Regions from separate parts of the Comamonas sp. DB36 genome, predicted to be linked through region 1. Evidence: riboswitches for the same ligand, from Rfam matches in the RefSeq annotation. Region 1 holds a riboswitch; the other holds the start of a gene.
The links. Region 1 has a riboswitch for cobalamin ahead of ACSVDO_RS24200 (TonB-dependent receptor). Riboswitches for the same ligand answer to the same signal wherever they lie in the genome.
Positions count from the first base shown of each region.

Region 1 (4,407 bases):
CTGTGCCGCGCCACGTCCCGACAAAGAAGCTGCTTTTCAATGGTTCAGATAACGTAAAATACGTCGGATGGACAGCCGCTTTCTCCAGAGTTTCGTGACCGTGGTCGACTTCGGCTCCATCGCCGATGCCGCGCGGCGGCTCGATCTGCCGGCCACGACCGTCGCCCAGCAGATGCGCGCGCTCGAGGCCGACATCGGCGGCAAGCTGCTCAAGCGCGCGGGGCGCACGGTGCAGCCCACGGTGCTGGGCTCGCGCATCGTCGACCAGGCGCGCGAAGTGCTGCGCGGCGTGCGCGACCTGCGCTCGGCGGCGTCCGACACCGAACTGCCCGCGGGCCCGCTGCGCCTGGGCGCCACGCCCACGGCCTTGATGGGCCTGGCGCCGCCGCTGCTCAGGCGCTGGATGCGCACCTATCCCGACATCCAGATCTACATAGAACCCGGCACCTCCACGCTGCTGCTGGACCGCGTGATGGCCGGCGAACTCGACGTCGCCATCCTCGTGCACCCGGCGTTTGCGCTGCACAAGACCTGTGAATGGCGGCTGCTGCGCGAAGAGCCGCTGGTCCTGCTGACGCCGCAGCGCATGCGCGTCGACGACCCGCTGATGACCGCAGCGCGCGAGCCTTTCATCCTCTATGACCGCAAGGTGATGGCCGGCAAGCTCGCCGATGACTACCTGCGCAAGCAGGGCATCAAGCCCAAGGTGCGCTTCGAGCTCGACGGCATAGAGCACATCGCGCAACTGGTGGCCGAAGGCTTCGGCGTGTCGGTGCTGCCCGACTGGCCGCAGCTGGGCCAGGCCGACACCCGCGTGCGGCGCTGGCCCCTGCCCGCGGGCGCGCCCGCGCGCCAGGTGGGAATGGCCTGGCTGCGCTCCTCGCCCCGCTCGCCACTGGCCGGCGCGCTGCATGCGCTGGTCGAGGCCGCGGAGCCGGCGAATTTCCCCATCCGCTGAAGCGCCACTGCCGGCGGCCAGGACGCCGCCAGCGCGGGCGCGCCTTTCTCCGCTGCGCGCGCCAGCGCCGATCAGGCCACGGTCCATAGGTTGGTCGCCTCCCCTGGCTTGCTTTTCGTCATCCTGTTATTGTTATGTTATAACGTCCAAATACGCAACAAATGGACAGATCGCAGGCCTTGTCACCGGCCACTTTCTTTCCCTCATCCCACGATGCCCACCCCCACACTCCCCCCTCCGGCCAGAAAACTCCCCGTCACCGTGCTCTCCGGTTTTCTCGGCGCGGGCAAGACCACGCTGCTCAACCACATCCTCAACAACCGCGAAGGCCGGCGCGTGGCGGTGATCGTCAACGACATGAGCGAAGTCAACATCGACGCGGCGCTGGTGCGCGCCGGCGGCGCCGAGCTCTCGCGCACCGGCGAGAAGCTGGTCGAAATGAGCAATGGCTGCATCTGCTGCACGCTGCGCGAGGACCTGCTGATCGAAGTCGACCGGCTGGCGCGCGCCGGCCGCTTCGACCAGCTGGTGATCGAGTCCACGGGCATCTCCGAGCCGCTGCCCGTCGCCGAGACCTTCACCTTCGAGGGCGAAGACGGGCGCAGCCTGGGCGAAGTCGCCCGGCTCGACACCATGGTCACGGTGGTCGATGCCTGCAACTTCCTGCGCGACTACAGCGCGCGCGACAGCCTGCGCTCGCGCGGAGAATCGATGGGCGAGGACGACCAGCGCACGGTGGTCGATCTGCTGATCGAGCAGATCGAGTTCTGCGACGTGCTGGTGCTCAACAAGATCGACCTGGTGAGCGCCGAGGAACGCGCGCGCCTGCTGGCCATTTTGCAAAGCCTCAACCCGCGCGCGCGCATCGAGCTGGCCGCGTTTGGCCAGGTGGCGCTGGAACGCGTGCTGGACACCGGGCTGTTCGACTTCGAGGCCGCGGCGCGCGCGCCGGGCTGGCTGCAGCAGCTGCGCGGCACGCAGGTGCCCGAGTCCGAGGAATACGGCATCGGCAGCTTCGTCTACCGCGCGCGCCTGCCGTTTCATCCGCAGCGCTTCTTTGATCTGGTGCAAAGCGAATGGCCGGGCGTGCTGCGCTCCAAGGGCTTTTTTTGGCTCGCGAGCCACCCTACGCTCGCGGGTTCGTGGTCGCAGGCCGGCGCCGTCGCGCGCCATGGCCCGGCGGGCCGCTGGTGGGCGGCCGTGCCGCAGGAGCACTGGCCCCAGGACCCTGAAACCGTGGCGCTGATAAACGAAAAATGGGACCAGGACACGGGCGACGCGCGCCAGGAACTGGTGCTGATCGGCATCGATATGGACGAGGCCGCGCTGCGCGCGCGCTTCGACCACTGCCTGCTGAACGAAGCGGAAATGGCCTGTGGCCCCGATGTCTGGACGACCTGGCCGACGCCGTTTGCCGATTGGTCGTGATGCCGTGAGCGCGGCGCTTGCCCTTAGAATCCCCAGCGTTGGTGCTCGCGGCGTGGTTCACAGGCCGCAGTTCAACGGGAAGCAGGAGGACCCACAAGCCCCCAGCCGCTGAGATCCAGCGCTGGTGCGCCCCCAGGTCTGGCCTGCGCTGCCCCCGCAACGGTCAAACGGACGAAAGCGCCCCGGCGCTTTCAGCATCCCTCCACATAGCCACTGGACGCCTTGAACAAGCGTCTGGGAAGGCGATGGATGCAGTGCCGCCAGCCCGGATACCGGCCAACAAAGTGACAGCGCTGCCGCGCAGGCGGCGCTGTCGTAACGCCCAGACGCCGGCGGGGATGCCGGCCAGGGTTGCCTTTTTCGATTGCCTATTTCATGAAGCCCGTTCTTCGTGTGCGCATTGCTGCGCTCCCGTTCGCCCTTGCGGCCGCCTATCCGTGCATTTCCGCCCACGCCCAAGGCGTGCCCACCCTCGAAGCCATCACCGTCACCGAGGAACGCGGCGTCGCCACGCCGCTGGTGCAGAAATCGACCGCCGGCAGCCGGCTGGAACTCACGCCGTTCGAGACCCCGGCCAGCCTGGCCATCGTCACCGGCGAGCTGATCCGCGCGCTGGGCACGACCTCGGTGATAGACGCCAAGACCCTGGCCCCGGGAATGAGCTCGGCCAACAGCCCGGGCAATGGCGGCAATGTGCTCAGCGCGCGCGGCTTCACGGGCGTCAATTCGGTCAAGCAGCTCTACAACGGGCTGGAGCTGTCGAATGCGGGCGGCGTGGTGAGCTTTCCGTTCGATCCCTGGAACGTGGAGCGCATCGAGGCGCTCTATGGGCCGGCCTCGGTGCTCTATGGCGCGGGCTCCATCGGCGGCGCGGTCAACGTGGTCAGCAAGCGCCCCAACCCCACGCAGTCCTCGCATGAAGTGGGCCTGGGCCTGGGCGGCGACAACGCCTGGCACCGCGCGCTCAGCAGCACCGGGCCGCTGGGCAATGGCTTTTCCTACCGCGTGGACCTGAGCCACCGCAGCTCGGACAACTGGGTGGACCGCGGCGAATCGGAAACGCTGGCCGCCTCGGCCTCGCTGCGCTATGACGTGTCGCCCCAGCTGAACTTCATTCTCGCGGCCGATTACGGCCGGCAAAAGCCCATGCACTACCTGGGCACGCCGGTGTTCAACGGCGCGCCTGTGCCCGGCACCGAGACCAGGAACTACAACATCGCCGACAGCGACCTGTACTTCCAGGACCGCTGGGTCACGCTGGACACGCAGTGGCAGCCTTGGTCCGATGTGAGCGTGCACAACACGCTCTACAGCCTGGAGCACAACCGCCGCTACCGCGACGTGACGGTATTCACCTATCTGCCGGCCACATCCGCCGTGCGCCGCACGAGCTACCGCGATATTTCGTACTCGCGCCAGACCCAGGAAGGCATCAACACCTATGCGAAGTTCAGCGGGCAGCTTGCCGGGCGCAGAAACCAGTTTCTCGCCGGCGTGCAGCTCGAGCGCAGCTACTACGACCGCTTCGACAACAACCGCGGCGGCAGCTCCACGGTCGATGCGCTCAAGCCCGTGCCGGGCCGCTACCGCGATGCCTGGCAGGGCGAATCGATTCCCATGTACTTCCTCGATCTGGAACGCACGGGCATCTTCTTCGAGAACCACCTGACGCTCAGCGAGCGCTGGTCCGTGGTCGCGGGCCTGCGCCACGACCGCTACAGCACGGAGCGCGAGGACCGCCAGTCGAGCAAGATCACCAACGGCAAGGTCAGCGGAACGAGCGCCAGCCTGGGCGTGGTCTTCAACCCCGTACCCGACGTGGCGCTCTACGGCCAGGTCGCCACGGCGCAGGACCCGGTGACTTCGCTGGCCAGCATTGGCGCGAACCAGCAGGGCTTCGGCCTGTCCGCGGGCCGCCAGGTCGAAGTGGGCCTCAAGCAAAGCCTCTGGGGCGGGCGCTTCGACTGGACGCTTGCGGCCTATCATCTGGTCAAGAAAGACCTGCTGACCACCAACCTCGC
Region 1 covers NZ_CP196632.1:685,843-690,249, reverse strand. Annotated here, with positions in the region: gene ACSVDO_RS24210 (LysR family transcriptional regulator) at 68-958, shown strand; gene zigA (zinc metallochaperone GTPase ZigA) at 1,172-2,386, shown strand; cobalamin riboswitch at 2,409-2,681, shown strand; gene ACSVDO_RS24200 (TonB-dependent receptor) at 2,762-4,407, shown strand, end outside.

Region 2 (4,407 bases), on a different replicon from region 1:
TTTTACATCTTTATGACGCCCGCATGACCTTGGCGAGTGAAATTCGCGCCGCCGGCTGCAGCCGCAACCCTCCGCCGCTGGCGCTCAGAACGCGGGAACGACCGCGCCCTGGTACTTGTCCTGCAGGAACTTCTTGACGTCTTCGCTGCGCAGCGCCTGGATCAGCTTGGTGATTTCGGGGCTGTTGGCGCGGTCCTTGCGCGCGGCGACGATGTTGGCGTAGGGTGAATCCTTGCCTTCGATGAACAGCGCGTCCTTGGTCGGGTTGAGCTTGGCTTCGATCGCGTAGTTGGTGTTGATCAGCGCCAGGTCGACATCACCGAGCGCGCGCGGCAGCAAAGGCGCTTCGAGTTCCTTGAACTTGAGCTTCTTGGGATTGTTCACCACATCGAGCGGCGTGGGCGTGAGGCTCTTGGGGTCCTTGAGCGTGACCAGGCCCTGCTTGGCCAGCAGCAGCAGCGCGCGGCCGCCGTTGGACGGATCGTTCGGGATGGCCACGGTGGCGCCGTCCTTGAGATCCTTGATGTTCTTGAGCTTCTTCGAATAGGCGCCGAACGGCTCGACATGGATGGTGCCGTTGGGCACGGCGACCAGCGAGCTCTTGCGGTCCTTGTTGTAGCTGTCCAGGTAGGGCTGGTGCTGGAAGAAGTTGGCATCGAGCTGCTTGTCTTCGACGGCCGCATTGGGCTGCACGTAGTCGCTGAATTCGCGCACCTGCAGATCGATGCCCTGTTTCTTCAGCGCGGGCTTGATGTGGTTGAGAATTTCGGCGTGGGGCACGGCCGTGGCTGCAACCTTGAGCACCGCGTCCGCGGCATGGGCGGTCAATGCGAGGGTGGCAAGGGCGATGGCGGACAGGGTTTTCTTCAGCATGACGAACGCTTTCCTGGATGAATTTGTTGAATGAGCGCCAGCGCCGAAACCGGTGGAACTGGGGCGCAGCAGGCCTTAGTTTAGTGCGCTGTGGACGCGATGTGCAGCGAAAAAACGATTTTGGTTATAAGAATGTGGTTTTTTATGCAAATCTATCGTTTTCCAATGCGCCGCGCCTATGCGCACTGATCGTTCCGATGAATCCTCTGGGCGGCGTATTCCATTGATAATGGCGCCCAGGCGGGAATCGGCTGATCCGATCCCGCACAGATGCGAAGGTGCCCCATTCAGGGGTTCAACGACAAGCAGGTGCGCCGCGCTCCAGAGCCCGGCAATTCCTGCGCTGCCCCCGCAACGGTAGGCGAAATCTCAGGTTCTCACGCGGGTCCAACGATGACCCGCAGTCACTGCGCCCGTACAGGGCGTGGGAAGGCGAGGACTGAGCCGGCACACGCCGGCGTTTCGCAAGCCCGGATACCGGCCTTTGCCATCGCTTCGGACGCCGCGGGAGTGCGCATGTCAGGGCAGATGAGGTGGCGGGGCGCGCGCGTTCGGCGGCCTCTTTGCCTGTGCGTGCCCTGCGGTGGGTATTGATCCATGGGCTTCGCGGGTGAGCGAAGCACAGATTTGAAATCATCGCATGCATTCCTCAGGTAGTTCGCGGCCTGCGCCTGGCCGCGCCGTTTTGTCTTCTTCCCCGGTTTCTTGCGGCTTGCGCCTGCAACGCAGGGCCGCGCTGTGCCTGCTGGCCTGGTCAGCCGGTGCGGGCATGGTCCATGCTTCGGCGGAACCCGCGCTCGGCGATGTGTTCGTCACCGCGACGGCGCGTCCCGAAGACCGCGCGCGCATTGCCGCGACCACGCAGACCATTGACCGCGCCGAGATCGAGCGCTCGTCGGCGCGTTCGGTCACCGATCTGCTGGCCGAGCATGCGGTCGGCTTCCTCAGCGAATGGACCGCGGCGCAGACCTCGCTGAACCTGCGCGGCGCGGCCACCGACGGCCAGGGGCGCGACTACCGCGGCCAGGTCGCGGTGCTGCTCAACGGCAGGCGCGCGGGCACGGCCAATCTGTCGAAGCTGAGCCTGTCGGATGTGGAGCGCATAGAAATCGTGCGCGGCCCGGCCTCGGTGGTCTACGGCAGCCAGAACATGGGCGGCGTGATCAACATCATCCTGCGCACGGGCGCCAGCGGCGGCGTCAACCGCGCCTCGGTGGTCGGCGGCAGCGCCGGCCTGTGGCGCGCCGATACGCAGATCAGCGGCGCGAGCGCGCAGTGGGACTGGTACATAGGCGCCAACGCCGGCGGACGCGACGACTACAGCGCGGGCAGCGGCGGCGGCGAACAGCAGAACACCAGCTACAAGCGCCGCGGCGCGAGCGGCGCGCTGGGCTGGCAGATTGCCGACCTGCACCGCATCGAAATGCAGCTGCGCACCGACGGCATCTACAACGCGGGCTTCCGCGGATCGGGCGCAAACATCCACAGCCGCGACAACCGCTACAACCAGTCGGCCGATCTGCGCTACGAAGGCGCCTTGCCCGGCGGCCGCGTGAGCTGGCTGGCCCATCTCTACACCTTCGAGGACGTGGACGAATTCAACTGGGCCTCGCCGGTCATCAAGTCGGGCGTCAATGCCGTGCCGGGAACGGCGCGCGACTACAACATCCGCAAACTGGACGCCAGCGGCCTGCGGCTGCAGCCGCGGCTGCGCCTGTCGGATTCCAACGACCTGCTGCTGGGCTTCGACTACGAGAAGAACCGCCTGCGCTCCGAGCGCGAGCGCAATGCCATGCCCGGCGGCCCCGCGGGCCAGGTCGCGCCCTATGACAACAACCAGACCGAGCACACGCATGCGCTGTATCTGGAAGATGCGCAGAACTTCTTCGGCGATCGCCTGACGCTGCGCGCCGGCGTGCGCAAGACCTGGGGCGAGACGCGCTTCGACCAGACGCCCAACGTGGCGGCCGCACTGACCACGGCGCGCGACTACGACCAGACCACCTGGTCGACCGGCGCGACCTGGAAGGTCGACGACGCCTGGTCGCTGCGCGCGGGCGCGTCCACGGGCTTTCGCGCGCCCACGGCCAGCGAGCTGTCGGCCGATTTCACCGCGGTCGGCGGCGGGCGCAGCTTCGGCAACCCCAATCTGAAGCCCGAAGCCAGCCGCCAGATCGAAGTTGGCAGCACCTGGCGCCGCAGCGCCTGGAAAGTCGATGCCGCGCTGTTCCAGAACACGATCTCGGACCGCATCATCACGGTGTCGCGCGGCCCGACGACCAATACGTCCGACTACGCGAACAACGCCGCCGACATCGTCGCGCGCGGGCTGGAGCTCAGCGCCAACGCCGATCTGAACCAGCTGCTGGGCGTGTCGCTGGGCGGTCCGGTGCTCAGCGTGTTCGGCAATGGCTACTATCACTTCGAGATGAAGGACAAGGGCGCGGCCGCGTCGGCCAACACCGACCGCGTGCAGCGCATGTACCGGTACGAGGCCGCGGGCGGACTGCGGCTGGCGCGCGGCATGGACCGCAATCCCGGCGACTGGAGCGCGCAGCTGACGGCGCTGCTGCGCGGTCCGATGTGGTACGACACCGAAGAGAATCTGCTGATCCCCCAGGGCGAGCCCAGCAGCACTTTCATTCACCGCAAGGGCGCGTTCACGGTCTGGAACCTGCGCGGCGAATACCGCGTGAGCCGCGGCATGAAGCTGTTTGCGGGCATCAACAATATCTTCGACCTGAACCGCCATCCGATCTTCATCGCGCGCGATCAGCGGCCCTGCCTGGCCAATCCCATCTTCCAGAACGGCGGCTGCGGCACCTCGATGCCGGGCCGCGAATGGATGGTCGGCCTGCAGGCGGATTTCTGAGCGTGACGCTGCGCCGGCGGGCTCTCGGTGGGCTGGGGCTGGCCGCGCTGCTGCCTGGCGCAGCGGCGCGCGCTGGCGCTCCCATCCGCCTGCGCGATGCGCTGCGCCGCGACGTGCTGCTGCCCGGCCCGGCGCAGCGCATCGTGACCATCTTCTCTTCGAACACCGAACTCGTCGCGGCCCTGGGCCTGATGCAGCGCATCGTTGGCGTGGAGGAATACACGCGCTTTCCGCCCGAAGTGGCGGGCCTGCCCAAGGTCGGTGGGCGCCTGGGGTTCTCCGTCGATGCCGTGGTCGCGCAGCGTCCCGATCTGGTGATCGTCACGCCCGCGCGCCAGGCCGCGAACCAGCTGGTCGATCCCATGGAGCGCATAGGCGTGCCGGTGATGGTGCTGCTCAGCCGCAGCCTGGACGAAGTGCTGGGCAATGTGCGCCTGGTCGCGCAGGCCGCGGGCGTGGGCGCGCGCGGCGCGGCGCTGGTGCAGTCGCTGCAGCAGCGCTTGCGTGCCGTGGACGAACAGGTGAATGCGCGGGTGGGGGGCCAGCCCGCGCCGCGCGCGCTGATGATCACCGGCCGCCTGGGCAATGGCATGCTGCTGGTCGCGCGGCCCGGCACCTATACCAATGAAGCGATGCTGCGCGCCGGCGCGCGCCATGCGATT
Region 2 covers NZ_CP196631.1:1,642,711-1,647,117, forward strand. Annotated here, with positions in the region: gene ACSVDO_RS07835 (MetQ/NlpA family ABC transporter substrate-binding protein) at 85-873, opposite strand; gene ACSVDO_RS07840 (hypothetical protein) at 891-1,100, shown strand; cobalamin riboswitch at 1,133-1,373, shown strand; gene ACSVDO_RS07845 (TonB-dependent receptor) at 1,586-3,745, shown strand; gene ACSVDO_RS07850 (ABC transporter substrate-binding protein) at 3,748-4,407, shown strand, end outside.
Region 2: it holds a riboswitch for cobalamin, as region 1 does, so the genes downstream of both, ACSVDO_RS07845 (TonB-dependent receptor) here and ACSVDO_RS24200 (TonB-dependent receptor) in region 1, are expected to answer to the same signal.